DNA from 3 places in the Arthrobacter sp. UCD-GKA genome. Region 2 is predicted to be linked to each of the others. Evidence: riboswitches for the same ligand, from Rfam matches in the RefSeq annotation. Region 2 holds a riboswitch; each other region holds the start of a gene.
The links. Region 2 has a riboswitch for S-adenosylmethionine ahead of BLJ79_RS15195 (bifunctional o-acetylhomoserine/o-acetylserine sulfhydrylase). Riboswitches for the same ligand answer to the same signal wherever they lie in the genome.

Region 1 (9,551 bases), on a different contig from region 2:
GCCGGGCGGGAGACATCCCCCCAGAGGATCGAGGGGCGGGTGGCCCGGGATCCGTAGGACTGCACCCAGCCGTTCTCGGTCTCGGAGAAGCCGTCGAAGTTCTCGGCGAAGTACTGGACCATGTCGTTGCGCTCGGCCTCGCCGTGCACCAGCACATCCAGGCCCAGGCGTTCCTGCAGCTCGACCACCCGGTTGATTTCCTCCTTGAGGAAGCCCTCGTATCCGGCGTCATCCAGGGTGCCGGCCTTGTGGGCGGCGCGGGCGGCGCGGACCTGGGTGGTCTGCGGGAAGGATCCGATGGTGGTGGTCGGCAGCGGCGGCAGCTCCAGGGCGGCCTCCTGGGCGGCCTTGCGGGTCTGCGCATCGGAGCGGGAGAAGTCGGCGGTGGTCAGGTTGGCCAGGCGCTCGCGCACCGCGGCGACGGTGATCCCGGCGAATCCGGCACGGTGGGCGATGGCAGACTCGGCGGCCGAGAGCTGCGCGGCGATCGCCGATTCGCCCTCGAAAATGCCCTTGGCCAGGGCGATGACCTCGGCGACCTTCTGGTTGGCGAAGGCGAGCCATTCGGGAAGGTGGGCCGGAAGGTTTGCTTCCAGGGCGACGTCGTGCGGGACGTGCTGCAGCGAGGTGGCGGTGCCCACGGCCAGGGTGCCGTCGGCCTTCTCGACCTCGGTGCGCAGCGACTTGAGGATCTCCAGCGAGGCGGAGAGGTTGTTGCGCCAGATGTTGCGCGAATCCACGATGCCGGCCACGAGCGTGGAACCGGCTAGGTCGCCGAGGAATTCGGCGGTGGGCAGCGCGCCGCGGACCACATCGGCGTGCACGGCCTCGACGCCGGCGCGGGCCAGCAGGCCCTGGGTGGTACCCGGGCGGGCGGGATCCCCGGCGGTGCCGTAGCCGAAGGTGACCAGCAGCGCCGGGCGCGCAGTGGCGATTGCCAGCTTGGTGTAGACGGATTCGGCGAGCGCGCCGGGGACCGCCAGTTCGGCGCCGCGGTCGGTGACCAGGCCCGGCTCGTCCAGCTGCACCCACGGTGCGCCGGCGGCGGACAGCTCGGCGAGGATCTTCGCGTAGGCTGCCACGACCTCATCGATACGGGCCAGCGGGTCGAAGCCCGGAGCTGCGCCGTCCTCGGCCTTGGCCAGCAGCAGGTAGCTGATGGGGCCGACCAGTGTGGGGCGGATGGTGGTGCCGTTGGCGGCGTGCGCCGTGAAGGATTCGACCAGTGCGGTGGCGTTGGCCCTGATCGGGGTGGTCTCGCCGATTTCCGGGACCAGGTAGTGGTAGTTGGTGTCGAACCACTTGGTCATTTCCTGCGGGGCGCGGGATTCGTCGCCGCGGGCCAGGACGAAGGAGGCGGCGGTGTCGATGGCGCCGTTGGCGTCGGCCAGGTCGGCAAAGCGGGTGGGCAGGGCCGAGAGGGCGAGGGTGGCGTCCAGGACCTGGTCGTAGTAGGCGAAGTCGCCGGGCAGCGAGGCATCGTCGGGCTTCAGGCCCAGTGCGGCAAGCCTGGAAAGGTTCGCCTTCTGCAGCTGCAGGGCAGCGGCGTGCAGCGTGGCCTCGTCGGTCTTTTGGGCCCAGTGGGCCTCGAGGGCCTTTTTCAGTTCGCGGTTCGGCCCGATGCGCGGGTAGCCGAGGATGGAGGCGGCGGGGAAGATTGGCTTCGACATGGTGTTTCTCCTTGGTGTTGTTGACGTTGCTGAAAGCTGGAAAGACGGTGCCGGTCAGACCGCTGCGCGGGTGGCCCAGGCGTTGGTGAGGGTGGCGCGGGTCCGTGGCAGTTCGAGCTGCTCGATCACGTCGAGGGAGCCGCGGTGGTCGTTGAAGGTGTAGAGGTGCACGCCCGGTGCCCCGTCGTCGAAGGCCCTGCGGGCCAGGTTGACGGCGGCGTCCACGCCGATGCGGTGGCGTTCGGCCTCCGAGCTTGCGGTTTCCAGGGCGTGGGCCAGGATCGGATCCGGGGCAATCCCCGTCATCGACGCCAGCCGGTTCAGGCGCCGCAGCGAGTTCAGCGGGATGACCCCGGGGATCACCGGGATGGTGACCCCGGCCCGGCGGGCGGACTCCACGAGGTGTGTGTATTCCGCGGGCTGGAAGTACACCTGGGTGATGGCGTAGTTGGCCCCGGAGCGTTCCTTGGCCAGCAGCACCTCCACGTCATGCTCGAAGGACGGGGATTCGGGGTGCCGGATGGGGTAGGCGGCAACGCCCACGCCCAGCCGCCCGCCGGCCAGTGCTGCCGAGTGCTCGGCCTCCACCTCCCGGATCAGTTCGATCAGGTATCGGGCGAAGGGGAATTCCCCGCGCCATTGATGCGGCTCGGTGGGCAGGTCCCCGCGCAGGGCCAGCACGCCCCGGACCCCGAGGGAGATGAAGTGGCGAATCAGGTTCTGCAGCGATTCGCGGCTCTCCCCCACACAGGTCAGGTGCGCCAGCGGACGCAGCCGGGTGTTTTGGATGAGGTGCTCGATCAGTTCCAGGGACGCGTTGCGGCGGGCAGGGGACCCCGAGTACGTCACCGACACATAGTCGGGATCCGTGGACTCCAATGCGGAGATGGTGTTGAAAACACCCTCGGAGGCATCGCGGTTCACCGGCGGGTACAGCTCGTAGGACAGTGACGGCGGTGCCGTCGTCGGTGCAATGCTCATTGAAATTACTCCTCGTCGACACGAGGGAGGCCTCAAGGCTCGCCACAAAAGCCCCAGGCACCCGTCACGGGTTTCCTGCGGCGATGTGAGTGAACGCTGAAAGCGGCTCCATCGCTTCTGGCCTTAGCACCCTCGCCGATCGGATTCCCCGGAAGGGGAATTCCATCGGGCGATGGTTGCTGCGGCGTCAACGAGCCAGATCTCTCAGCCGCTCTTGATGGTTGATGTATCCATCTTGGGCCTGCCGAAACCACTGATGCAAGGGCCCTGCCGGCCAGGCTGTCACGAATGGTTAAAGCACTTCACATGACCCCGCAGCGTCATTTTCGCTCGCCGTGGGGGTCACATTGTTACGGGAGGAAATTCGACTGCTTCCCTTGAATTTCAAGGATTTTTGCATCGGGCATGACGACCGGGGAATTTCCGTGAAGCTTCCGTGACGTCCCGCGGCACTGCCAGCGGGAGCAGTGCCGGGGGCCGCAGGCGATGGCAAGCGGCGGCCGGGCTACCGCATTCGGGCTATGAGGCAGCCGCCGGCGGGGTTCATTTGCCGGGCGCGGCAGGACCTCTGGATGGGCAGGAGGGGGTGCGTGCGGAACGGCTCGGGCGCCGTGGCCGGCGACCCGGTCCGCGCCTTGGTTTGGCGCGGGGCGGAGTCAGGAGGTTTCGTCCGCCAGGAGCTTGCGCATCTTCTCCCCGGTCGGGGTTCCGGGCACCGGCACGTACATCACAAGGTGCAGTTCCGGGGCGTCGGAGGGCACCAGTCGGTGCTGCTCAAAGACCAGCTCGCCGGCCGCCGGGTGCAGGAACACGCGCTGCCGGGAGGCAAAGCGCTCCACGCCGCGGTCGGCCCAGAGCTTGGCGAATTGTTCGCTGGCTTCTCCCAGTCGCTTCAGCAGTGTTGTGTGGGCGGCCGATCCCAGGCGGGCACCGGCCTCGGCACGGAACTCGGCGACAAAGTGCCGCGAGGTTTCTTCCCAGTCGGGCAGCATCTGGCGCAGGTACGGATCGGTGAAAATCAGCCAGAGCAGGTTCCGGTCCTCCGGGCCCACCGCGCCGATGCGCGTGTAGAGGCCCGCGTAGGCGCGGTTCCAGCCGGCGATGCCCCAGTCCGGGGCGACGGCGAACGCCGGGAAGTCAAAGGCGTCGAGCAGCCGTTGCAGGTGGTCCGGTGCCTGCTCGATCGCCATGACCTCGGTGGCGGGGACGGGGGTGTATCCGCCCAGGGCCAGCAGGTACGCCGTTTCGGCCGAGGTCAGGGTGAGCACGCGGGCGATGGATTCGAGCACCTGGCGGGAGGCGTTGATGTCCCGCCCCTGTTCGAGCCAGGTGTACCAAGTGACGCTGACCGCGGCGAAGGCGGCGATCTCCTCCCGGCGCAGGCCCAGCGTGCGGTTGCGCCCGATCGGCGGCAGCCCCAGTTCCGCGCGGACAAGGTTGCCGCGCCTGTCGCGCAGGAACTGCCCCAGCTCCCGCCTGCGTTCATCGTTCATTCGTCTAAATCTATCACTGCCACTACTAGTATTAGGAGCGTCTTCCGCCGCGCGGACGGTGCTGGTTGACTTGGATCATGCCTGAATTACGTTCACGAACAGTCACCCATGGCCGCAACATGGTCGGAGCACGCGCGCTGCTCCGCGCCGCCGGCGTCAAGGGCTCCGACTTCGGAAAGCCGATCATTGCCGTCGCCAACAGCTTCACCGAATTCGTCCCCGGCCACACCCACCTCCAGCCGGTGGGCCGCATCGTCTCCGACGCGATCATCGAGGCCGGCGGAATCCCGCGCGAGTTCAACACCATCGCCGTGGACGACGGGATCGCCATGGGCCACAGCGGCATGCTGTACTCGCTGCCCAGCCGCGACTTGATCGCCGACTCCGTCGAGTACATGGTCAACGCGCACTGCGCCGACGCCCTGATCTGCATCTCCAACTGCGACAAGATCACCCCGGGAATGATGATGGCCGCCATGCGCCTGAACATCCCCACCGTGTTTGTTTCCGGCGGCCCGATGGAGGGCGGCACCGCGGTGCTGGTGGACGGCACCGTGCGCAAGCGGCTGAACCTGATCTCCGCCATCGCCGACGCCGTGAACGATGCGGTCTCCGACGAGGAACTGCTGAACATCGAGGAAAACGCCTGCCCCACCTGCGGTTCCTGCTCGGGCATGTTCACCGCCAACTCGATGAACTGCCTCACCGAGGCCCTGGGCCTGTCGCTGCCGGGCAACGGCACCACGCTGGCCACGCACACCGCCCGCAAGGAGCTGTACGAGGACGCCGGCCGCGCCATCGTGGACATCACCAAGTCCCACTACTTCGACGACGACGCCTCCGTGCTGCCGCGCGCCATCGCCAACCGGGCCGCGTTCGAGAACGCCATGACCATGGACATCGCCATGGGCGGCTCCTCCAACACCATCCTGCACCTTTTGGCCACGGCCCAGGAGGCCGAGCTGGACTTCACGTTGGACGACATCGACGAGATCTCCCGCCGCACCCCCTGCCTGACCAAGGTCGCCCCCAACGGCGACTACCTGGTCGAGGACGTCCACCGCGCCGGCGGCATCCCCGCCATCCTGGGCGAGCTGGACCGCGGCGGCCGGCTCCGCCACGACGTGCGCTCCATCCACAGCACCGATTTGCGCTCGTGGCTCGATGACTGGGACATCCGCGGCGGCAAGGCCACCGAGACGGCCATCGAACTCTTCCACGCGGCCCCCGGCTGCGTGCGCTCCGCCGAGGCGTTCTCCCAGTCCGAGCGCTGGGACACCCTGGACGTGGATGCGAAGAACGGCTGCATCCACTCGATGGAACACGCCCACTCCGTGGAGGGCGGCCTGGCCGTGCTGCGCGGAAACATCTCGCTGGATGGCTGCGTGGTCAAGACCGCCGGCGTTGAAGAATCGATCTTCACGTTCTCCGGGCCCGCGGTGGTCTTCGAATCCCAGGACGATGCGGTCACCGCGATCCTGAGCAAGGAGATCGTTCCAGGAGATGTCGTGGTGATCCGCTACGAGGGTCCGCGCGGCGGGCCGGGCATGCAGGAAATGCTCTACCCCACCTCCTTCCTCAAGGGCCTGGGCCTGGGCGCGAAGTGTGCGCTGATCACCGACGGGCGCTTCTCCGGCGGCACCTCCGGGCTGTCGATCGGGCACATCTCCCCCGAGGCCGCCGCCGGCGGCGCCATCGCACTGGTGGAGAACGGGGACACCATTTCCATCGACATCCCGTCGCGTTCCATCACCCTGGAGGTCAGCGAGGACGAGCTGGCCCGCCGCCGCGAGGTCTTGGAAGCCAGCATTGGCTACCAGCCGCGCGACCGCGACCGCGTGGTTTCCCCGGCGCTGCGTGCCTACGCGGCCTTCGCCCAGTCCGCGGACAAGGGTGCGGTGCGTTACGTACCGGAGATCTCGGTTCCGCTGCCCGCGCGGGTCTAAAGACAACCGCGTCCATGTGATGCCTTGGTTCCAATAGTGGGTGCCCATCCTTCCTGATGGGCACCCGCTATTGTTTTCTCTCCGATGATGCCGGAGGCGGGATCGGGTGCCTGGCGCCCCAAAACGTGGGACTAGCCTGAAAAGATTGAAGCCACATCCGATGGACGACACGTTTGGGGGCATACCCATGGATTTCAAGGTTCCGTTGCTGATCTTGCAGGCAGTGCACAACCTGCACCGGCAGGGATTCGGTTCACTGCGCATCCACCCCGGGATGAACGCCTCGGGCACGGCTTGGCGCATCACGATCTTCAATGCCTTTGAAAACCCACGGGCCGATTCCGCCGAGTGGTTCGATCCGGAACCCGAAGATGAGGCCGACTGCGTGAGGTACTCGAGCGCCGGGTGGTACGAGTTCGCCGGAACAGAAGTCGATGACGATACCGGCGTGGAAACGATTGCCTTGCTGATCCTGGTGCACCTCCCCGCACCCAGGGCAACGGGTTCCGATCCCCGGTACGTGCGCTGGTACGACTCCTTGATGGACCGTGTCCGTTCCATGGACGACCTGCCCGTCGCCTACGCCGACTACATGGACCACGACAGGGGCTGGGAAATTGGCTGGGGAAGCGGCAGGTACCACCCGGCTCCCCCGCTGGGCTGAGGTGCGCGTCCTTCCCCGGTCCGGAAACCCTGAAGACAACGGCCGGGGGCGGCAGACGCCATTGGTCCTGGGCACCGTGTCTTCCGACGTGTTTGCCGTGGTGCTGCGTGCCGCCCGGCCCGGCGCGAACTAGGCTGGAGCCCACCATGGATTACAGGAACACGACACACCTCAGCGGCGGACGGGACCGGGACATCGGCGAGGAATCGCGGCCCGGCGAAGACGAATTCCGCGTCGACATCGAACGCATCCGATTCTCCCCCTATTTCTCCCGGCTCTCGGCAGTCACCCAGGTCATCCCGCAGGCCGGCGCCGGCACCGTGGTGCACAACCGGCTCACCCACTCGTTGAAGGTCTCCGCCGTGGCCCGCTCCATCGCCATAGGCCTGCGCAACGCCGACGAACCCACGCAAAGGCTTGTGGAGGAACTCGGCGGTTGCGACCCGGTCGTGGTGCAGGCCGCCGCGGCGGCCCACGACCTGGGCCACCCGCCCTTCGGGCACCTGGGCGAACAGGAACTGGACCGGGCCGCCCGCCAGATCCTCGGGCTCCCCGATGGCTTCGAGGGCAACGCCCAGTCCTTCCGCATCCTCACCGCGCTGGACAGCTGCGACGCTTCCGCACGCGGGCTGAACCTGACCCGGGCCGTGCGGGCCGCGGTGCTGAAGTACCCGTGGACCCGCAACGAGTGGCGTTCCCTGCCGTCCCGTCCCCCGGAACTGCTGCCGCGCGGCGTGGGCCCCGGCGGCGGCCGCCCGGCGGTGAAGTACTCGGCCTACGACATCGAGGCGGCCGAGATGCGCGACGTGCTCTCGGTCTTCGGGCAGATCGCCGACCACCAGCAGACCCTGGAATGCTCGGTCATGGACATCGCCGACGACATCGCCTATGCGGTGCACGACCTGGACGACTTCTACCGTGCCGGGGTGCTGCAGTATTCCCTGGTGTCCTCCGAACTGCGGCGCTGGCTCGATTCCGGGCCCGCGCTGTCCGCGCTGGATGCGCGCGACCTTGACCTGCGCGTCCCCGGCCACGGGCTGGAGCGCACCTGGCGCAAGGTCGCGGCCAAGGACCCGTGGATCGCCAACGCCGAGGCCTTCCGCGCCTCGGTTCAGCGGGTGGACCACGACCTGGTCGAGGGGTTGCTGGCGCTGCCCTACGACGGCGGCCTTGATGCCGACCGTGCCGTCACCGCTTTCACCCGGCGCTGGATCAACCGGCTCCAGGCCTCCATCGCGGTGGAGAAGGACCCTGTGGTCCGCAGCGGGCACGTGCGCCTGGCCGACGAGGCCTGGCACGACGTGGTGGTGCTCAAGTTCGTGCACGAGCGCTTCGTGCTCGAGCGCTCAGACCTGGCCCTGTACCAGCGCGGGCAGACCCGCATCATCAGGTCGCTGGCCGAGGGGCTGGCGGCGTGGCTGGATGACCCGCAGGATGCCGCCCGGGCCCCGCGCCGGCTGCTGGACTCCGTCGAGGCCGCCACCGGCGAGTACCGCCGGCTGCTCACCGAGTCCCCCAAGCTGTTCGCCGAGGCCTCGCGCGGGGAGATCGAGCGGCTGGGCCGGGCCCGGGCCATCGTCGACTACATCGCCTCGTTCACCGACGCGCAGGCGGCCTCCGTCAACGCCCTACTCACCGGCACCTCCGAGTCCATCTGGGAAGTGGGACGCGGGTTATGACTGGTTTCAACGCCAAAACTGAGCCACCGAATTCTGATTCCAAGCCGCTTCTCGACTGCAGGGCGCCAATACTCGGCAACCGATCGATGGGGCCAGAACATCCCCACCGATATATTTCCGACTCATCACAAAAAGTCGTTTTCGACTGAAGATTAGGGGTTGAGGACTGCCCATGACATCAAATCAGGATAACATCAAGCAACGCCGAAAACGGTGGAAACAACTACGTGCAGAAGCGACTTCCACACAGCATCGCGTTCATCCAATTACGGCATGGCTATGGACTTCGTTGCTGGGTTTAGTCTTTGCAGTAAGCCTATTTCTCGTCACTGGAACTTTTGTCTTCCACCAGTCGGAGAATCCTGCAGACACGGTTGACCGAATCGCCGAACAACTACATCTGACAAGTGACAACGCGATTGGCTTGCTTGCACTGTTAGCCACAATTGTCGTTGCGTTGGCCTTTAGCCGCGACCGGTTTGATCCCAACGCTCTTGATTCCACATCACTGGCCCTCCAGCGAATTCGATCGGCCGGGGTAGCCACTGCCCTTGGAGCATCGGCAACTGCCATCGGAGCATTCCACTCGATCACGTACTTCCGGCCAAAAGGAGGAGAACCCGTAAACTTGATCATGGTTGTGCTGGTTCTCGCTATTGCTCAAGTCATTGCATTCGTTGCAATCCAGACACAACCGACAACCGACGAATTGGCGCTCGCAGCCGCACACGAGCTACCTAGATATAGGGAACAGCATAAACTCTTATCTGCAGATCAGAAAGACCGATGGGGAATTCTTGTAAATTTGAAAGTTAACAAAAATTCCCTTGGTCTAGCCATAGCAATACTTACCCTGCTCATCCTAATTACATTTGTTGTGATTCCAGGTATCATTTTATTAATAAGCCCTGAACTTATGGATCTGTACGGACTTTGGCTCGTTCTAATGTTTGTCGCAATAACGTTTTGTGCTCTTATTTCAGACATTTTTTGGGCAACACTTTGGGTATGGATCCCATCGGTATTCTCGCTAGCTGCAGCCATTGTGGTTGTCACAACCTATGCCTGGATTGCCGTCGATATCGCCACCCAACCAGAAATAATAGGCCAAGATATCT
Region 2 (9,551 bases):
AGCTCGTATTCACGGGGCAGCGCTTCTCTACTCATCCTTCCATCCTTGCAGGTCAGCGGGTATGTGGGTACACAGGCCCAGCACGTAGGATCGAAGGCATGAGCCCAAAAGCGTCGGAGAACACCGCATCCAGCGAGTCCCTGGGGCGCACCGGCCCCGAGCCCGTAACCCGCCGCGGGCTGAAGATCGAGTTGCTGATTGTCCTGGGGCTGTCCCTGGGGCAATCGGGCATCTACTCGATCGTGAACCTCATCGACAAGATGACCCGGGCACCGCTGGGCTCGCAGACCACCTCGTTGAACAACTCGCTGAACCAGCGCCAGTACTTCGACTTGACCTACCAGTTGCTGGATATCTTTTTTGCCCTGGTGCCGGTGATGCTGGTCTTCTACCTGCTCTGGAGGATTCCGGGAGGCAATCCCTTTGCCCGGCTCGGCTTCGATGCGGCCAGGCCGTTGCGCGACCTGGGGTGGGGAGCCGGGTTGTTTCTGGCCATGGGGCTCGGAACCCTGGGCGTCTATGCTGCCGGCCGGGCCCTGGGGCTGACCACCATCATCGTGCCGGCGGCGCTGGACGACTACTGGTGGACGGTTCCGGTGCTGGTCTTCTCCGCGATCCGCCACGGCATCCTGGAAGAAGTCATTGTCGTCGGATACCTCTTTGAGCGCTTGGGGCGCCTGGGCTGGGGCAAGTGGCAGATCATCTGTGCCAGTGCCGTGCTGCGCGGTAGCTACCACCTGTACCAGGGGATCGGCCCATTCATCGGCAACGTCGCCATGGGAGTTGTTTTTGGCTGGGTGTATTCCAGGAAGGGAAGGGTCATGCCCCTGGTGATCGCCCACGCCTTGCTGGACATCGCAGGGTTCGTCGGTTACGCGTTGCTCGGCCCGGCCATTGGGCTGGGCACGTAAACCACGGTTTGATGACGTTTGATGCAAAGGCTTGAGTTCCTGGGCAACCCCATTAGGCTCGGGGGAAGCCGGCAACCGCGCCCATGGCGCGCTTTCCGGCCGGACGCCCGGCGGCAGGAGCCCGGCGCATCGAGCAAGGAGCCGGACATGCCCAATCCCATGAGCGCGAAGACGGTGTTCCGGCTGGGATTGCTCCTGGGGATCGTCGGGGTGCTCTTCTACGTCGTCCTGACGCCGCTGCTGGGCTGGGCGATCACCCGGTTCAGCTTCTACAACGCCGCAATCACGATGCTCGGAGGGCTTTTCTCGCTGCTTCAGCAAGGCACGTTCTTTGGTGGCCTGTTCCTGATGGCGGGATCCTTCGTGGTGCGCTCCGCCGAGGAAGCCGTGGCCGGGGTGCGTGGTGGCGGAACCCCAAGGCCAGGGTCCTGCGATGGCTGATTTCCCGCCCCGGACACCGGCACCGAGGGAAGATCCCCGCACGCACGACGGCCCCCACGCCGACCTTGGAAAGGCGGGAGACACATGCCCGGGCCCCTGAGCTCCCAGGCCATGTTCCGGCTGGGACTTGTGATGCTCGTGGCGGGCGCGGCCTACGCCCTGATGGGAGACCCGATCGCCAGCTGGTACTACGGCTCGATGTTGCCGGGCGCAGTGATTGTCCGCGCGCTGACCACATGCCTTCAACTGGCGTTGTTCTTGGGAGGCCTGTTCCTGGCCGCCGGATCGGTCGCTGCCAAGCACTTCGAGATCCTGAAGGACGAACTGCTCAATGCCGCCGAAGGCAACGCATCCGGTGGCGGGACCAACCAGTAACGAAGCAAGGCGGGGGCCGGCCGGTTGAACCGGCCGGCCCCCGCCTTGGCGGAGAGTCCTGCGACTGCGTGGTTAAAGGGTGATTGAACCCTTTGGCGTTTCAAAGGTCACCGAGAGGATTCCCGGTGTCCCGTTGGGAGCCTGCCAATCGACAGCGACCTCGCCGACGGGCAGCTGCTCGGGCTGTCCGAGCCAGTCGGCAACGCGTTCGCTGGAACCGGCAATGCTGATCGAGGAGATCTTGCCAACCGGTTCCAGGGCCTTTGACGGATGCAGGTCCTCGGTTCCGTCATCCCAGCGCAAAAGGTAGGGAACCTGCGGATCGGCGATCAAGCCATTGATGCCGATCTGGCGCCAGGTCAGTTCCTGTCCATCGGGGAATTTCCGGTTGCCCGGAACCGAACCCCGGCCTAGGCGCTCTTCCGCCGGGGCCAGGTCGTCAACCGCAACGCACCAGCCCATCCATCCGCCACCAAGTTCGGATCGGGCGCGAACGGCCTGGCCAAACGGCGCCTTGTCCGACGACGGGTGGTTCAGGACTTCAACAACTTCCAGGTACTGGCCATTCTTCAGCGGGAAGATGACATTGCGCGTACCAAAACGTGGGTGTACACCGCCCTTTACAGATTCGAGTCCAAGGGCCTCGCCGATCCGAGCGGCAGTAGCCGCGAGGCCGTCGGGTCCACAAGCGTAAGTTACATGGTCCAACCTCATCATGTGCCTATCATGGCACTTTGTGATCTGGCTCTCGACTTAGGATCGCCTAACTTGCATCTTGGCTGTCCGTTCGGGGTACGCGCAGGAGCGCTGTGCAGTCCAACCGGTTTGTCACAATTTGAGACGTGGTTGCGGACTTGCGGCGCCGTGGGTCAGACTTATTGCCAAGGTCATGAGTTTCAGCAGAAGGCCCCGGCTTGCTGAACGGCAACCCTCCACCGCGGTGGGGTGCCCCGGGTGAAGACCAGGCCCCGCGTCAAAAAGACGTGGGACAAGCGCGGGAATGCCCCAGCACACCAACGACTCCATCACGGAGCCGGCCATGGGCATACCCCTGAATCCTTGAAGGGGAAGAAATGTCTAACGACTGGTCCTTTGAAACACGCCAGATCCACGCAGGGCAGGAGCCCGACGCCACGACCGGCGCACGTGCACTGCCGATCTACCAGACCACCGCCTTCGTGTTCCCGAGCGCCGAGACCGCCGCGGCACGTTTCGCCCTGGGCGACCTGGGGCCCATCTACACGCGCATCGGCAACCCCACCCAGGACGCCGTCGAACAGCGCATCGCCAGCCTCGAAGGCGGCGTGGGTGCGCTGCTGCTGGCCTCGGGCCAGGCGGCAACCACCTTCGCGATCCTGAACCTGGCCGAGGCCGGCGACCACATCGTGGCCAGCCCCAGCCTCTACGGCGGAACCCAGAACCTGTTCAAGCACTCGCTGCGCAAGCTCGGCATCGAGGTCACGTTCGTCTCGGAACCCGATGACCTCGAGGGCTGGAAGGCCGCCGTCAAGCCAAACACCAAGGCCTTCTTCGGCGAAGTGGTTTCCAACCCCCGCCAGGACGTGCTCGACATTGAAGCGGTCTCCGCGATTGCCCACGAGGCAGGCGTCCCGCTGATCGTCGACAACACCCTGTCCACCCCGTACCTGATCCGCCCCATCGAATGGGGAGCGGACATCGTCGTGCACTCGGCGACCAAGTACCTCGGCGGGCACGGCACCGCGATGGCCGGAGTCATCGTGGACTCGGGCAACTTCGACTTTGCCGCCGACCCGGAAAAGTTCCCGGGCTTCAACACCCCCGACGAGTCCTACAACGGCCTGGTGTACGCCCGGGACCTGGGTGTCAACGGAGCCTTGGGTGCGAACCTTGCCTACGTGCTCAAGGCCCGCGTGCAGCTGCTGCGCGACCTTGGCTCGGCCGTTGCCCCCTTCAACGCCTTCCTCATCGCCCAGGGGCTCGAGACCCTCTCGCTGCGCATCGAGCGACATGTCTCCAACGCCGTGGAAGTGGCCCAGTGGCTCGAGGCCCAGCCGCAGGTGGAACGCGTCATCTATGCCGGCATCCCCTCCAGCCCGTGGTTCGAGCGCGGACGCAAGTACGGCCCCAAGGGAACCGGCGCCATCGTCTCCTTCGAGATCTCCGGCGGCCGCGAGGCCGGCCAGGGCTTTGTCGACGCGTTGAAGCTGCACTCCCACGTCGCCAACCTGGGGGATGTGCGCTCGCTGGTGGTCCACCCGGCCTCCACCACGCACTCCCAGCTCACCGAGGCCGAGCAGGTCGCCGCGGGTGTTTCCCCGGGCCTGGTCCGGTTGAGCGTGGGCATCGAAAACATTGCAGACATCATCGCCGACCTGCGCGGGGGCTTCGAGGCCGTGGCCTCGCTGGGCGATGTTGAGCTGCAGGCCGCCCGGTGAGCGTGGAGACCAACGTGGTGCTCTATGACGCAGAAACCGCCGCGGCGCCGGACCGCGTGTCCGACGGCATCCTCCGGCATCTGCACACCGGTCCCTACACCTTCGAAACCGGTGCAACGCTTCCGCAGATCGTGCTGGGTTACGAAACCTGGGGCACGCTGAACGCCGAGGCGACCAACGCCGTCTACATCGCCCATGCGCTGACCGGAGACAGCCACGTGGCCCGCGGCGCATCGACCGAACCCGGTTGGTGGGACGGTTTCGTGGGCCCGGGCAAGACGGTGGACACCAACCGCTACTTCGTCGTGGCGGCCAACATGGTCGGCGGCTGCTCCGGTTCCACCGGTCCGGCCAGCCTCGACCCGGAGGGCGTGCCGTGGGGATCCCGCTTCCCCTTCACCACGATCAAGGATTCGGTGCGCCTGGAGGTGCGGCTCGCCGATGCCCTGGGCATCAAGGCCTGGCATACCGTGCTGGGCGGTTCGATGGGCGGGGCGCGTGCCCTGGAGTGGGCCGTGGAGTTCCCCGAACGGGTGAAGAACTGCGTGGTGGTGGCTGCCGCCGCCGAATCCTCGGCCGAGCAGATCGCCTTTGCGCAGGCGCAGTCCGCGGCCATCAGGTTGGACCCGGACTTTGCCGGGGGCGACTACTATGCCAATGAGCGCGTTCCGTCGGCAGGCCTGGGCATCGCACGGCGCATTGCCCACATCACCTACCGCACGGCAGCCGAACTGGATGTCCGGTTCGGCCGTGCCCCGCAGGGGTCCGAGCAGCCGGTGGCCGGCGCCGGCCTGGATCGGGGCCGATACCAGGTTGAGAGCTACCTGGACCACCAGGCCGACAAGCTGGTGGGCCGCTTCGACGCCAACAGCTACCTGGTGCTGACCGAGGCCTTGATGAGCCACGATGTCGGCCGCGGGCATGGATCGCTCCGGGATGCCCTGGGGCGGCTCGAAGAAGTGAATTTCCTGGTGGGTGCCGTCGACTCGGACCGCCTCTACTGGCCCGAGCAGTCCGAGCTTCTGGCCAGGATGCTGCCGAACCCGTGCGAGGTCAAGTACATCACCTCGCCGATCGGCCACGACGGATTCCTGACCGACATCGAGCAGCTCAGCGAGCCGCTCAAGCGGGAGATTTTCAGCTGACGCAACCTCGCCCGCACATCCGCGGTGGGGGCAGGCGGCCCGGGGCTCGAAGAGGTGAAACCTTCTTCGGGCCCCGGGCCGCCTTTCTTGCCTTCAGTCCTCGGTCAGGATCTTCATCCGCGCCCGTTGGTGCTCCTCGGGCGTGATCACCCGGCGGGCCAGCAGGTCCTCGAGCTCGGCCAGGCGCTGTTCGCGGCTTTGCCTGGGTGCCAGCATCTGCGACTTCGCGGCGCGGACCGCCAGTTCGGTTTGCAGGGTGAAGGGATCGAGGCCCGCGTTCTTGCTGGCCTTGTAGTTCCGGACGGCCACGAAGACGATGAATCCGATCACCGCCACAAAGGCGACCGCGAAGAGCACGCCGAAAACGCCGAATCCAACCACAAGGTCGTCGAAGGGGTTTGAATTGCCAAAGGGGTCGGGTTGCACCATGCCAAAGTCGACAATTTCCTGCCCGTCCAGGGACTCCTCGGTGAAGTTCATGTGTCAACCGTTCTCTTGGGGCCGGCCCGCGGGGTCGGCGGACATTCTTCGCTTTGCACCAGTAGATCACGGGGCAGGGATCTGAGGCCCTCAGGCCGGGAAACGTTTTCCTACCGTGACCTCACCTTTGATGGTTGCCTGCCGTTCTGCTGTCGATCCTTCGGGCCCCTAGATCGCCGGGCCGTTTCCCAGCGAGTTGTTGGGCGGCGGCATGGTGAATGTCGTGGCCAGCGGGCGCTTGGCCGAGATTCCATCGCCCGAGGACTGGTGCCGGATACGGCGCAGGACCCAGGGGGCCAGGTGCGTGCGTGCCCAGATGAAGTCGTCGCGCCGGGCTTCGCGCCAGTTCTTGACCTCGATCTCGCCCGGCTCGAGGTGCTTCAGGTCGTGTGGCACGTTCAGCGCGTCCAGGGCCATGGCCGCAATCGTGTGGTGGCCCAAGGGGGAGAAGTGCAGGCGGTCATCGGCCCACATCCGCGTTTCGTGCAATTCGCGAAGCGACCACAGGTCGGCGACCACCGCGTCGTAGCGGGCGGCGATGGTGCGGACGTTTTCGTTGTAGATCGCGACCTTGCCCCGAATACCCCCGAGCATCGGGGTGTCACGGATGTCCGGTCCGGTGAAGAGCAGGATGGTGGCGTTCGAGGTGGCCAGGATGCGCATCAAGGCATCGAGCTTGTCGGCAATGGCATCCGGGTCCCCGCCGGGCCGGATGACGTCGTTGCCGCCGGCGCAGAGGCTGATGAGATCGGGCTTGAGCTCGAGAGCCGGGCCGGCCTGTTCGTCAAAGATCTGGTTGATGAGACGGCCTCGGATGGCCAGGTTGGCGTAGGCAAAGTCGTCAATGCCGTGGCTGAGCTGTTCGGCCACGCGGTCCGCCCAGCCGCGGTACCCGCCGGGGCTCTGTGGGTCGGCATCGCCGATGCCCTCCGTGAAGGAATCGCCCAGGGCCACGAAGCGTCGCCAGGGATGAAGGGCGGAGCCGGGTGCGGTTGTTTCCGTCGAAGGGGTCTTACTGATGTTGTTCACCATTTATTCCTACCAAAGAATACGTAAGTTACCAAGGCGTAGGTTTATTCCGGATTCCCCCGGGAAGGCGGATTTCTGCTTGACTGGTCGGGTGAGTGAAACAAGTTGGAACCCCACTGTCATTTGGTCCCGCCCGGAAGCCGAACGTGCCGGCACCCCGCTTTTGGTGCTTCTGCACGGTTACCTGTCCAATGAAGAAGACCTGATGGGCCTGGCTCCCATGCTGCCCGAGGAGTTCACCGTGGTATCGGTGAGGGCGCCCCAGGCCTTGGGCCCCGGGTACACCTGGTTCCCGCTGATGCAGGACCTCGACTACTCGTTCGACGCCGTCAAGAAGGCCATCGCCGACCTGTGGGAATGGCTCGAACCTGTTTCCAAGCAGCACTCCTCGGTGAGCCTGCTGGGCTTCTCCATGGGCATGGCCGTGGCCACCTCCCTGCTGCGCCACCAGCCCCAGGCGTTTTCCACGGTCATTGGCCTGTCGGGATTCGCCGTGCCGGAGGAGGGTGAAGGCTTCTTCCAGGACGAGGTCCTCAAGGGCATGAAGAAACCGGTGTTCTGGGGACGCGACCAGGCCGACCCGGTCATCACCCAGGACAAGATCGAATACACCCACGCCTGGGCAACCACCGACGTGCACGTCACCAAGGTTCTCTATGCGAACATGCTCCACTCGGTCAATGCGCAGGAAATGGCGCACGTCCATGAATTCCTCAGCCACGTCGTGCTCAAGGGTGCCTCGATCTAGCGCTTCCGGCGCCCGTCGGGCTGAAGACGTAAACAAAACCTCCTGCTTGCCGTGAACCATTGGTGCAAGCAGGAGGTTTTTGTGCTCGGCCCACGCCGAGGACAGCGCCCTCGATTGACCGATTGCCGTGCTGCCGTTCATCGGTTTCGCGTCCGGGGCAACTCGCTGGTGCGTCCGCTGGAACGCATGGGGGCCGTTGGGCCGCGGCCAGGGCAGGCAATGTACCCGAGCCCGCCGCACCGGTGTGCGCCGGGCGCACCACCGGAACCCGGGTGAACTCGGGCAAGGGTCTGGTCGCCGGGACATCGGCCGCCGGCATGGGCCCGGAAGAAGTGCAGGGGCCGGTGACGGTCAGCCGGTAGGGCCGACGGCCGCCGCCGGTTCGATGCGAGGTGTTAGGCCGTCTCGACAGTGATGGATTCGCCGTTGACGCTCACGGTGTCGCCGTTGCGGATCTGGGCGCCGCGGCGGGTTTCGATCTCGCCGTTGACCTTCACCAGGCCGTCTTCGATCATCTGCTTGGCGTGGAATCCGTCTTCGGCGAACGAGGCAAGCTTCAACAGCTGGCCCAGTCGGATCGATTCGTCGCGGATTTGGAGGTGGAATGCTTCGGATTTTGCCATGTATCCATCATGGCGCATGCGAGTCCATGACCTTGCACCCAAAAGGGGCCAAGGGCCCGCATTGTGCTGTGAACGACAAAATGCCCAGTCCCGACGCGCTTGCCAGTAAGTTTCAGTTGTAGGAAAAACGTCCCGAGGAGAACCGTGGCCCGACCCGAATCACACACGCACGCAGTCCCGCTCGGGCTGGCGGGTGCCGCGGGCCTGTTGATGCCCCTGCAGGCCTTGATCACCTCAAGTGCGGCCGGCTACCTGGGCGGCTACTTCGCCGCGGCGATGCTCAGTTCACTCACGTCCCTGGTCTGCCTGGTGGTGGCCAGCCTCGCGCTGCCCGGAGCACGGGCAGGCTGGCGGCGGTTCGGGACGGTATGGCGCGATCGCCCGGTCCCGCGCTGGTTCCTGCTGGCGGGACTGGTGGGGGCCTACTACATGGTTGCCCAGGCCGTCAGCGTGAACAACATCGGTTTGGCGCTCTTCGCCGTCGCGGTGGTCGGCGCCCGGACGTTGACCAGCATCGTCATCGACATGATCGGTTTCAGCCCGGCGGGAAAGCAACCCATCACCCGGATACGCATCCTGGGCGCTGCACTGTTGGTGATCGGTGCCGTGATTGCCTCCTGGGGGACGGCTGCAAGCATTTCCGAATCGCCCTTGGCGTGGATCTCCCTGGTGGTCGCCCTCGGCGCCGGGATCCTGGTGAGCTTCCAGCAATCAATGAACGGCCGTGCCGGCAAGGCGTACGGGTCGACCACCACGGCCACGGCACTGAACTACCTTGCCTCCACCGCGGGCCTGCTTGTGGCCATGGTGACCCTGGCGGTACTTGACATCGAATCCTTCGGTTTCCAGATCGTGCCGCTGTGGTGGATGTACTTCGCCGGGCCCCTGGGAATCCTGTTTGTGGTCACCGGGGTAACCTTGGTGCCGAGGCTCGGGGCCCTGGTGCTTGGAATCGGGCTGGTCACGGGCCAGCTGGTGGGCTCCCTGGCGATGGACCTCTTGATCGCTCCCGAGAAAGTGGGAGGCAACGAAATCGTGGGAACCATCGTGACACTGCTCGCCGTCCTGGTCGCCTCCTGGCAACCCAACGGCAGGCCGCGATTGAGGACAGGAAAGGCCACATGAATCCACCAGCAACAGCCACCCGGACCAACCAGCATTCGCTGATGCCCCTGTACCTGGCGACGGCGGTGTTTGCCGGGCTCGCGATGCCGATCCAGAGCCGCATCAACGGAGCCCTGGGCGCCAAGCTCGGGGACCCTGTGGCCGCCTCGCTGGTCAGCTTCACCACCGGGCTCATCCTGTTGGTGGTCGCCTCCCTGGTTCTGCCGGGGCCACGGGCCGGGGCGCTGGCCATTCCGCGGGCCCTGCGGGAAAAGCGC
Region 3 (9,551 bases), on a different contig from region 2:
GCGTGGCCGGCGGGTGGGATGCAACAGATTCGCTTTTGCGAATGATTCTCATTTAACTTACTGTTGTCGCCATGTCACATCACAAAACACGCAACAAGCCCCTTGCCCTTGCCCATTCGACTGTCCGTCTCAGGCGCAGGCGGTGGGGAGCGCTGGCGGTCCTGGCCACCGGGACGCTGCTGGCCGGATGTGCCTCCGCGGCCCCCGGCACGGCCGCACCCGGAAGCGAGGCCGCGCCATCGGCCCCGGCTCCGGTGGTGTCCGAGGCAGGCTCGGCCACGCCGCGGCTCGTGCTGACCTACGACGGGGGGCTGCTGGTTGCCGATGCGCGCGACGGCTCGGTCCTCTCGGAGCACAAGCTTGCGGGTTTCAACCGCGTCAATCCCGCGGGCGATGGCCGCCGTGTGCTCGTCTCCACCGCCGGGGGATTCAGGGTCCTGGATGCCGGGGCCTGGTCCGAGAAGCACGGGGAGCACTCACACCACTACGTCTCCGAACCGTCGCTGACCGAGCTGGTCTTCCCGGCCGGGAAGCCCGGGCACGCGGTGGTCCATGCCGGGCACACAGCCCTCTTCGACGACGCCACCGGCAAGATCAACATCTTCGAATCCGCCAAGCTCGCCAACCATGAACTGCCGCGCACCGACGACGTTGCACTGCCCGAGGCCCACCACGGCGTGGCCGTGCGGCGCGGGGACGGGACGCTGATGGTCACCGACGGCAATGCCGAGGCCGTCAACGCGGTGAAGCTGCTCTCCGCCCCGGACGCCGGACACCGACGCACCACGGTGTCCGAGTCCACGCAGTGCCCGGGTGTCCACGGCGAGGCTGTCGCCAAGGACGAGGCCATGGTGGTGGGTTGCGAGGACGGCATCCTGGTCATCAAGGGCGACAAGATTGCCAAGCTTGACGCCCCGGACGCCTACGGTCGGATCGGCAACCAGGCCGGATCCGCGGCCTCCACCGTGGTGCTCGGGGACTACAAGACGGACAAGGACGCCGAGCTTGAACGCCCGCGCACCTTTTCGCTGACGGACACCGCGTCCAATTCCCTGAAACTCATCGACATCGACTACAGCTACTCGTTCCGCTCCCTGGCCCGCAGCGCCTCGGGCGACGCACTGCTGTTGGGCACCGACGGCAAGCTGCACGTCTACGACGTGAAGACGGGCAAGGAAAAGAAGGCCATCGCGGTGGTCGAGGCGTGGGAGGAGCCGGTCGACTGGCAGCAGCCGCGCCCGACGGTGCACGTTTCCGGCCCAATCGCCTACGTCACCGAACCGGAAAGCAAGCAGCTGCACCTCGTGGACCTGAAGACCGGCAAGGTCTCCGGCACCGTCGACCTGCCCGAGGTGCCCAACGAGATCACCTCGACCGAGGGATAACCGGCACCCGGGCGCTGGCGGAAACCAAGAGCCGCGGGCCGGTGCCGATCCCCTCGATCGGCACCGGCCCGCGGCCGGATCATGGTGGCGCTAGCTTGCGGTGACCAATTCGACGCTCACCGGCGTCGGGTTGGTGAAGATGTCCAGAACCGGGCAGTGCTCGTCCACGGCAGCCTGGAGCTCTTCGTAGCGCTCGCGGGTTTCCGGGCCCTGGATCTTCACGGTGAGGCGGACCTCGCCGAAGCCGGGGCGGACGGTCTTCTCGATGCCGAACAGCCCGCGCACATCCAGGTCCGCATCGGCGTTGATTTCCAGCGAGTCGATCTTCAGGCCCAGCTGGTGCGCGTAGAGACGGTAGACCACAACCTGGCAGGAGATCAGCGCGCCCAAGGCGAACTCGACGGGGCTGGCTGCAACGTCGTCCCCGGCCAATGCCTCGGGCTCGTCGACGATGAAGCGGTGCTTGCCGGCGGTGATCTCGCTGGAGACCGATCCGGTGGACACGCCGCTGGCCTTGAAGGTCAGGGCAGCGCTGGTGGTGTTCTGCGAGATGCGCTCGCCCCAGGCGGTGCCGGCTGCGGTGAGCTTCTTTGCGCGAACGGAGTCCAGGGTGTTTTCGATCAGGGTTTCGGACATGGGAAACGGATCCTTTCGTGGTTGGCGCATGCGCTCGCACGGCGCCATACTTACGCCGGCCCGGTCGGGCGGCGTCGAATCTTCACCTGGAGCACCCCGCTATGACGAAGAGGGTTGCCGTCCCGCCGACCAGGGTCGTGAATGGCGGGAACTCGTGATTCTGCTGATGAGTCTTCCCGAAGCCGCACCACGGAGGCAAGGTGGGTGCTTAACAAATCGTCACGACAAAATCGCCTTTCGTCGAACAAGTGTCCGCTGAGGCCGCGACATGAGGCTGTTGGGCGAATGGGAATGGCCGCTTCAATCGAGATGTACGAATAATCTTCGAACTGCTGGACGGCCTGGTGTGCCGGAGGCTCCGGCTTTGATGCACGTGTGGTCCTCGGTACCAAGCGGGCGCCCCTGGCGCCGGGCATGAAAGAGGCCCCGGCCCTTCGGTGTGAAGGGCCGGGGCCGGGAACTCCATGGAGCCAAGTTATTTGCGGTGTTGGGGCTGGTCGTTCGCATTGAGCCGGGCCAGCAGGTCGGAGAAGCGCTTGATTTCCTCGGGTTCCCAGGAAATCAGCCTGTTGCGCAGCAGCTGGCGCGAGGCGGCGCTCGAGGCTGTCACGCCGGCCCGCGCCGCGTCTGTGATGCTGACCAGCATGGCCCGTCCGTCATTCGGGTCCGGTACACGGGTCACCAGTTCCTTGGCCTCGAGCCACTTGATCATCCGGCTCATTGTGGCCTTGTCCACCTGGAGTTCCTCGGCCAGGATGATCTGCTGCTGGGCCTGTTCGCGGGCCAGGATGGAGAGCACCTTGTAGCCCAGGGGCTGGAGCTCCGGGTGGATGGAGGCGGCGCGCCTGCGGATGGCCTGGCGCGCCTTGACGACCATCATGGAGAACTCTTTTTCCACATCCTCGATCAGCGGATCGAGTGCGGTGGAGTCGGTGGCCGATCCCGGGTCGGGACGGGAATCGGAAAACGGTGAAGTCATGTCATTCATTTTAGTTGCGATCTTCCGCTTCGACATCCTGGTTGCCGCGGGATTTCCCGGGGTGCGGCATCGGCGCGGCCGTTGCCAAGCCCTGCTTCGAAGCGGGCGGGGCCGCGGCACCATTCGCCCCTGCCCGTTTCCCGGCGGATACCCGGCAAACATCCGCCCGCAAGGGTTCCGGGGAGCGGGTGTGCCGGGCAGAATTGCTAGTTGTTGAACCCCGCCAAACGATGGAGAACACCATGGCCACGATCCTCAACCCCTACATCAGCTTCCGCGACACGGCGCGTCCCGCGCTCGAGTTCTACCAGTCGGTCTTCGGTGGCGAGCTGGACCTTCGTCCCTTCGCGGACTTCGAGTTCGCCAAGACGGACTACCCGGACGACGACAACAACAAGATCATGCACGGGCACCTGCGTGCACCCAACGGCTTGAACCTGATGGCCGCCGACACCCCCGCTTCCATGGAATGGAAGGGAGGAACCGCCATCTCCGTCACCCTCAGCGGCGACGACAAGGAAGAATTGACAAATTACTGGGAGAAGCTCATCGACGGAGCCAAGATCGGAGAGCAACTCGCTCAGGCCCCGTGGGGCGACTGGTTCGGCATGCTCACCGACAAGTTCGGCGTCGACTGGATGGTCAATATCGCCGGAGCGGACAGCGCCGGGCAATAGCGAACGCATGCTTGGCGCGCCGGCATCGGGCGTGCCAAGGCACGGAGCTGTGGGGTCAGGCCGTGTCGGCCGGGCCCCATAGGTCTTCCTCCGGGGTTTCTAGGCCTTGCGCACCAGTTGCAGGCGCCAGGCCTCCGGCCCCTCTTCGAGGTAGCTGATCTCGAATGCGCCGGGCGCCCGGCTTTCGAGCTGGTCCAGCAGCGGCAGGGGGTTGTGCGGCGCCACCAGGACCAGGCCGGCACCCGCGGCAAGGGAATCCAGGGCTCCAAAGATCGTGGCGTGGCGGATCGCGTGTGGGATGGACCGGGCGTCAAGCTCCGGAAGTTCGGCATCATGATCGCCGCAGGCGCACTCGTGGGCCGCGGGTTGGGTCTGCTTCTCGGCTTCTTCCTTGCTGGAGGAGATAACAATGTCAGCCATGATGGGGTTCCTTTGATCAAGTGGGGTCTCGGTTTCCAGCGTCGACTGGTAACCTTCGAATCATTTTATTACAGTTAACTACGTGGAAAACAATCGTAGTCGCCGTCGCCTGTCATTTGCCGCCTTGGCCACCCCGTGACCGGTCCCTCGGATCGTTCACCGGCCCGGACCAGACGCACGTCTTTCGGGCGCCCGCTCTCGCCCACGCGCCTGCGGATCCTTGAGCTGTTGGAAGCGCAATCGGCCCCCGCCACGATCGCTGCCATCACGCGCGCCTGTGGGCTGCATGAAAACACCGTCCGGGCTCATCTCGAGGATCTGTTGCGCGACGGCTACCTGAGCCGCGAGCGCGCCGTCTCGGAAGGCCGTGGCCGTCCCGCATGGCTCTGGGAAGCCAAGAAACCCATCGAGCATTCGCCCTATGCCTCCCTGGCCTCCGCCCTGGCCACCGTGTTGCATGAAACAAGTGCGCATCCGGTCCAGGATGCGGTGGGTGCAGGCAAGGTTTGGGGCAGGGAACTGACGCTCAAGCAACAAGGCGAGCACCATGGCGACCGCCCGGCGGAGGCGGCCCGGTCCCACCTGGTCGACATGCTTGAAGAAGTCGGATTCGCCCCTGAACCCGATGCCTCCAACGAACACGTGGTGCTGACCCGCTGTCCGCTCATTGAAGCGGCCAGCAAGCACCCGGACATCGTCTGTGGCGTCCACCTGGGGATCATCCAGGGGGCCTTCGCCGAGATGGGACTCGACGGCTCCTCCAGCACCCTGTTGCCGTTTTCGGCCCCCGGCCAGTGCGCCCTGCACCTGCGCGCCGCAGCCAGCGAAACCCTCTCCGAATGAATGCCGCCCGAAAATCCATCCAAGCCAAGCCCCGGCCGATCCCGGCACGCACCCTGTTCATGGTGCCCGCTGCCGCGAGCCTGCTGGCCGGGCTGAACGCAGCCTTGCTTCTCCTGGATTTGCCCGCTCCGCTGAACGCAGCCCACTGGAGCGAGGTCCACGGCATGGTGCTGGCCCTGGGGTTCGTGGGAACCTTGGTCGCTCTTGAACGCGCGGTGGCCCTGGGTCGGCGCGCCGGCTACCTCAGCCCGTTGCTGCTGGGGGTCGGATCTCTCCTGCTGCTTTCCAACGTGCCGCGTTACGCCGGAAAGCTGGGCCTGCTCGCCGGGATGGCGGCTCTTGTGTGGGTCTACCTGCCGCTCTGGCGCCGACAGCGCGACCACTCCGTGCTCATCCAGCTGCTGGGTGCTGCACTGGGCACAGGTGCCGCGATCCTGTGGCTCGGCGGGGTGGAAATGGCCCTGTTGCTGCCCTGGCTGGCAGCCTTCCTGGTGCTGAGCATCGCGGGCGAGCGCGTGGAACTGGCACGCATCTCCATGGGTCCGCTGGCCGGAACCCGGGCGCTCCAGCTGTCCTGGCTGCTCACCTTCGCGGTAGCGGCCTCGTTGCTGAACCCGGCGTGGGGATCAGTCGGGTTCGGCCTGGTCCTTGCCGTGCTGGTGTTGTGGCTGGCCGCCCACGACGTTGCCCGCCGCACCATCCGCGCCACCGGAGCCACCCGGTTCATGGCCACTTGCATGCTCGCCGGCTACGGATGGCTGCTGGTTGCCGCTATCACCTGGTGCTTCGGATTCCCCGCAACCCGGGCCGCCTACGACACGGTCATCCACGCAGTGTTCCTGGGATTCACGATCTCGATGGTCATTGCACACTCCTCGAGCATCCTTCCCGCGATCCTGCGCCGCCCCTTGCCCTATCGCCCGATGATGTGGGTCCCGGCGACCTTGCTGTGGGCGGGGTTGGCGTTGCGGCTGTGGATCGGCAACGGACTTGGATACGACTGGGCCTGGCGCGCCGGGGGCGCGGCCAACGTCCTGGCTCTGCTGCTTTTCCTGGTCCTGGCCGTCGCCTCCGTGCTGATGGGCGAGCCCCGGCCGAAGACTGTGGCACCAGCGCCGCCTGCCGCTGAGCCTCCCGGACCCGGCAAATCCTTGCTTGCGCCCAAGTTGCTGGGCATCGGCCCGCCGGAGGTGGCAAGACCATTGCCCGACACCAACCCCGCAGCGCAACCTCCGCGCTCCGGCCTACCGATAACGCTACGGAAGCCAGAATGATGAGCAAGAACCCGTCCAGGGGCTTCTGGCCCATGCGCGATCTGCCGGTGGCCCTCTGGCTGGTTCTCCTCGTGGCTGCCACGCTGGTCCACCGCCAGATCCCCGCGCCCCGCTGGCTCATGATCCACCTGCTGCTGCTCGGCGCGATCTCCCACGCGATCCTGGTCTGGTCCCAGTACTTTGCCATCGCCCTGCTGCGCACCCCGGCTCGGACCCATGACCGGGCCACCCAGAACTGGCGGCTTCTCATGCTCAACGCCGGCACCGTCGTGGTGGTCACCGGGGTGCTGTCCAGCTTCTGGCCCGTCACCGCGACCGGGGCCGCACTGGTGGCAGGGGCCGTGTTCTGGCACGGGGTGGACCTGCTCGCCCGCATGCAGCGCGCCCTGCCTTCCCGCTTTGGCGCAACCGTGAAGTACTACATCGCCGCGGCCGCCTTCCTGCCCGTCGGGGCGGTGCTGGGCACCGTGCTGGCCCATGGCACCGGCTCGCCGACCCATGAGCAGGTCACCCTGGCCCACGCGTTCCTCAACGTCCTGGGATGGGTGGGCCTGACGGTGGCGGGAACCCTGGTCACGCTCTGGCCCACCATGCTGCGCACCAGGATCGCCGACCAGGCCGCGGCCAATTCCCGGCGGGCCCTGCCGGTGCTCATTGCCTCTGCCCTGGCCGCGGGGCTCGGCGCCGGATTCGGTCTCCTGCCTGTGGCCGCGGCGGGCCTGCTCGGCTACATTGCGGGCCTCGGGATGATGGCGTCCTCCTTCATCCAGGTCGCTCGGAACAAGCCGCCGAAGACCTTCTCCACGCTCTCGGTGCTGGGCGCTGTCAGCTGGTGGATCGGGTGCCTGGTGGCCCTGGTCGTTTCCCTGCTGGGCACCGGCGACTGGCAGGTGGTCGGCCGCCAGTTCGCCTCCATCACCCCGTTCCTGGTGGCCGGGTTCGCCGCGCAGGTGCTGCTCGGTGCGCTGTCCTACCTGGTGCCGGTGGTCCTGGGTGGCGGTCCGGCCCCGGTCAGGGCCGCGACCACGGTGCTGGACCGCGGGGCGGTGCTGCGCGTGTCCACCGCGAATGCCGCGCTGCTGGTGTGTGCGCTGCCGGTTCCCTCGCTGGTTCGGGTGCTGTGCTCGGGGCTGTACCTGGTGTCCATGGCAAGCTTCCTCCCGCTGCTCTTTATGGCCCTGCGGGCCCACCGCGGTGCCAAGGTCAAGGCGGCCGCAGGCATCAAGGCCCTGGGCTTGCCCGCCGGAACCCCGGCCGCACGGGTGCGCCTGGAACCGGAAGGGGAGCGCCCCGCGGGCCAGCGTGCTGGCCAGGCCATGGCCGGACTCGTCGCCGTGGTGCTGGCCATCGCGGTGGGAGTGGCCATCGACCTGGCGGCCTCCGGCATCGCCGCACCGCCCGCCCCTCCCGAAGCCGGCACAGCGGCACCGGCAACCACGGCCGAAACCATGACAGTGGAGGTCCAGGCCGCCGACATGCGCTTCACCCCCTCCAGCATCGAGGTTCCCGCCGGCACGCATCTGGTCATCGAGCTGACCAACACCGATGCCACCGAAACGCACGACCTGGTGCTGGCAACCGGGGCAAACAGCGGTCGGCTGGCCCCGGGCCAAAGCGCCACCGTGGACGCCGGAGTCATCACCTCCGATGTCTCGGCCTGGTGTTCGATCGTGGGCCACAGGCAAATGGGCATGGTGCTGGACATCAAGGCCACCGGCACGCCCGCGGCACCCGGCGTCGATCCCGGAGCGGCTGACCCGGGCCACGGGTCCTTGCACCAGCCGGCGTCCCAGGCCCCGTCGGCCCCAGGCGCCCCGCTAGACTTGATGGAAGAACCCGATGCGTCCTTCACCGCGCATGACGCGTCGCTGCCCGTGCTTCCGCCACGGCCGAAGGACGGCAAGCCCGTTGTCCACCAGGCCACGTTCACCGCGCAGGAAGCAATTGCCGAGGTCTCCCCGGGAGTGCGGCAAAAACTCTGGACCTTCAACGGCACCGCGCCGGGCCCGCTGCTGCACGGCCGGGTCGGCGACAGATTCGAGATCACGCTGGTCAACGACGGAACCATGGGCCACTCCATCGACTTCCATGCCGGTGCGCTGGCACCGGACGAGCCCATGCGCACCATCCAGCCCGGCCAATCGCTGCGCTACGCGTTCACCGCCACCCGGGCGGGGATCTGGATGTACCACTGCTCGACCATGCCCATGAGCGCGCACATCGCCAACGGCATGTTCGGCACCGTGGTGATCGAGCCCGAGGGATTGCCCGAGGTGGACCGCTCCTACGTGCTGGCCCAGTCCGAGTTCTATCTGGGCGCCCAGGGCGCTGAGGTCGACACCGCGAAGCTGGCCGCGGAGAAGCCGGACCTGGTGGTCTTCAACGGCTACGCGAAGCAATACGTGCACCGGCCGCTGCCGGCCAGGGTCGGGGAACGCGTGCGGATCTGGCTGCTGGATGTCGGGCCCAACCGGGCCTCCTCCTTCCACGTGATCGGCGGGCAATTCGACACCACCTGGCTCGAGGGAAACTACCTGCTCGATGACCGCGAGGGTGGGGGCGGCGGAAGCCAGGCCCTTGCGCTCGGCGTGGCGCAGGGCGGATTCGTGGAACTGCAGTTCCCCGAGGCAGGAAACTATCCCTTCGTATCCCACGTGATGGTCGATGCCGAACGCGGTGCCCAAGGCGTGTTCAAGGTGGCCGAATAGAGGTCAGCATTTCAACGGCTTGGGAGCAGCGTTTCAACGGGTTGACTGTGAAGAACCCTGGTTTCTTGACCGCCCGCACCGCGGCGGAGCACACTCGAGTCTAGTCAACACGATAATTCCCGAAGCAAGGACGGCTTGATGGAATACGAACTGGATCTGATTGTCATCGGCTGGGGCAAGGGCGGAAAGACCCTGGCCGGGACCATGGCCCGCGCCGGGCAACGCGTGGCCATCGTCGAGGCCTCGGACCGGATGTATGGCGGCACCTGCATCAACATCGGCTGCGTTCCCACCAAGGCCCTGATCCACGACGCGGAGACCCGCACCGGCAACGGGTTCGATCCCGGCTACTTCGACACGGCCGTGCAGCGCCGGGACAAGCTCACCGCCGCCATGCGGGCCAAGAACTTCTCCATGCTCGATGACCTTGATTCGGTCATGACCATCACCGGGCGGGCCGCCTTCATCGGCCCGCGCCGCATCAGGATCCAGGCCGGCGACGAGACCCTGGAGCTGGGCGCCAAACGGATCATCATCAACACCGGAGCAGTTCCGCAGGTCCCGGACCTCGGCGGCGTGCGCATCGGCGGGCGGATCCACGACTCCACGACGCTGCAGCACGCGCCGTT

Region 1: it holds a riboswitch for S-adenosylmethionine, as region 2 does, so the genes downstream of both, BLJ79_RS16970 (methylenetetrahydrofolate reductase) here and BLJ79_RS15195 (bifunctional o-acetylhomoserine/o-acetylserine sulfhydrylase) in region 2, are expected to answer to the same signal.
Region 3: it holds a riboswitch for S-adenosylmethionine, as region 2 does, so the genes downstream of both, BLJ79_RS07270 (OsmC family protein) here and BLJ79_RS15195 (bifunctional o-acetylhomoserine/o-acetylserine sulfhydrylase) in region 2, are expected to answer to the same signal.

The regions. Positions count from the first base shown of each region.
Region 1 is NZ_MOLR01000010.1:72,109-81,659, forward strand. It holds gene metE (5-methyltetrahydropteroyltriglutamate--homocysteine S-methyltransferase) at 1-1,670, opposite strand, end outside; gene BLJ79_RS16970 (methylenetetrahydrofolate reductase) at 1,725-2,651, opposite strand; SAM riboswitch class I at 2,757-2,875, opposite strand; gene BLJ79_RS16975 (helix-turn-helix transcriptional regulator) at 3,308-4,144, opposite strand; gene ilvD (dihydroxy-acid dehydratase) at 4,222-6,090, shown strand; gene BLJ79_RS16985 (hypothetical protein) at 6,278-6,754, shown strand; gene BLJ79_RS16990 (deoxyguanosinetriphosphate triphosphohydrolase family protein) at 6,901-8,433, shown strand; gene BLJ79_RS23015 (hypothetical protein) at 8,606-9,551, shown strand, end outside.
Region 2 is NZ_MOLR01000008.1:242,522-252,072, forward strand. It holds gene BLJ79_RS15170 (phosphotransferase family protein) at 1-35, opposite strand, end outside; gene BLJ79_RS15175 (CPBP family intramembrane glutamic endopeptidase) at 99-911, shown strand; gene BLJ79_RS15180 (hypothetical protein) at 1,059-1,352, shown strand; gene BLJ79_RS15185 (hypothetical protein) at 1,437-1,727, shown strand; gene BLJ79_RS15190 (VOC family protein) at 1,800-2,444, opposite strand; SAM riboswitch class IV at 2,613-2,728, shown strand; gene BLJ79_RS15195 (bifunctional o-acetylhomoserine/o-acetylserine sulfhydrylase) at 2,801-4,144, shown strand; gene metX (homoserine O-acetyltransferase MetX) at 4,141-5,289, shown strand; gene BLJ79_RS15205 (SHOCT domain-containing protein) at 5,383-5,769, opposite strand; gene BLJ79_RS15210 (SGNH/GDSL hydrolase family protein) at 5,938-6,801, opposite strand; gene BLJ79_RS15215 (alpha/beta hydrolase) at 6,890-7,546, shown strand; gene BLJ79_RS15220 (RNA-binding S4 domain-containing protein) at 7,942-8,169, opposite strand; gene BLJ79_RS15225 (DMT family transporter) at 8,314-9,294, shown strand; gene BLJ79_RS15230 (DMT family transporter) at 9,291-9,551, shown strand, end outside.
Region 3 is NZ_MOLR01000004.1:205,114-214,664, reverse strand. It holds gene aztD (zinc metallochaperone AztD) at 72-1,385, shown strand; gene BLJ79_RS07270 (OsmC family protein) at 1,476-2,021, opposite strand; SAM riboswitch class IV at 2,063-2,181, opposite strand; gene BLJ79_RS07265 (MarR family winged helix-turn-helix transcriptional regulator) at 2,497-3,000, opposite strand; gene BLJ79_RS07260 (VOC family protein) at 3,243-3,677, shown strand; gene BLJ79_RS07255 (DUF2249 domain-containing protein) at 3,777-4,097, opposite strand; gene BLJ79_RS07250 (helix-turn-helix transcriptional regulator) at 4,233-4,940, shown strand; gene BLJ79_RS07245 (DUF8744 domain-containing protein) at 4,937-6,214, shown strand; gene BLJ79_RS07240 (multicopper oxidase domain-containing protein) at 6,214-8,922, shown strand; gene BLJ79_RS07235 (FAD-dependent oxidoreductase) at 9,061-9,551, shown strand, end outside.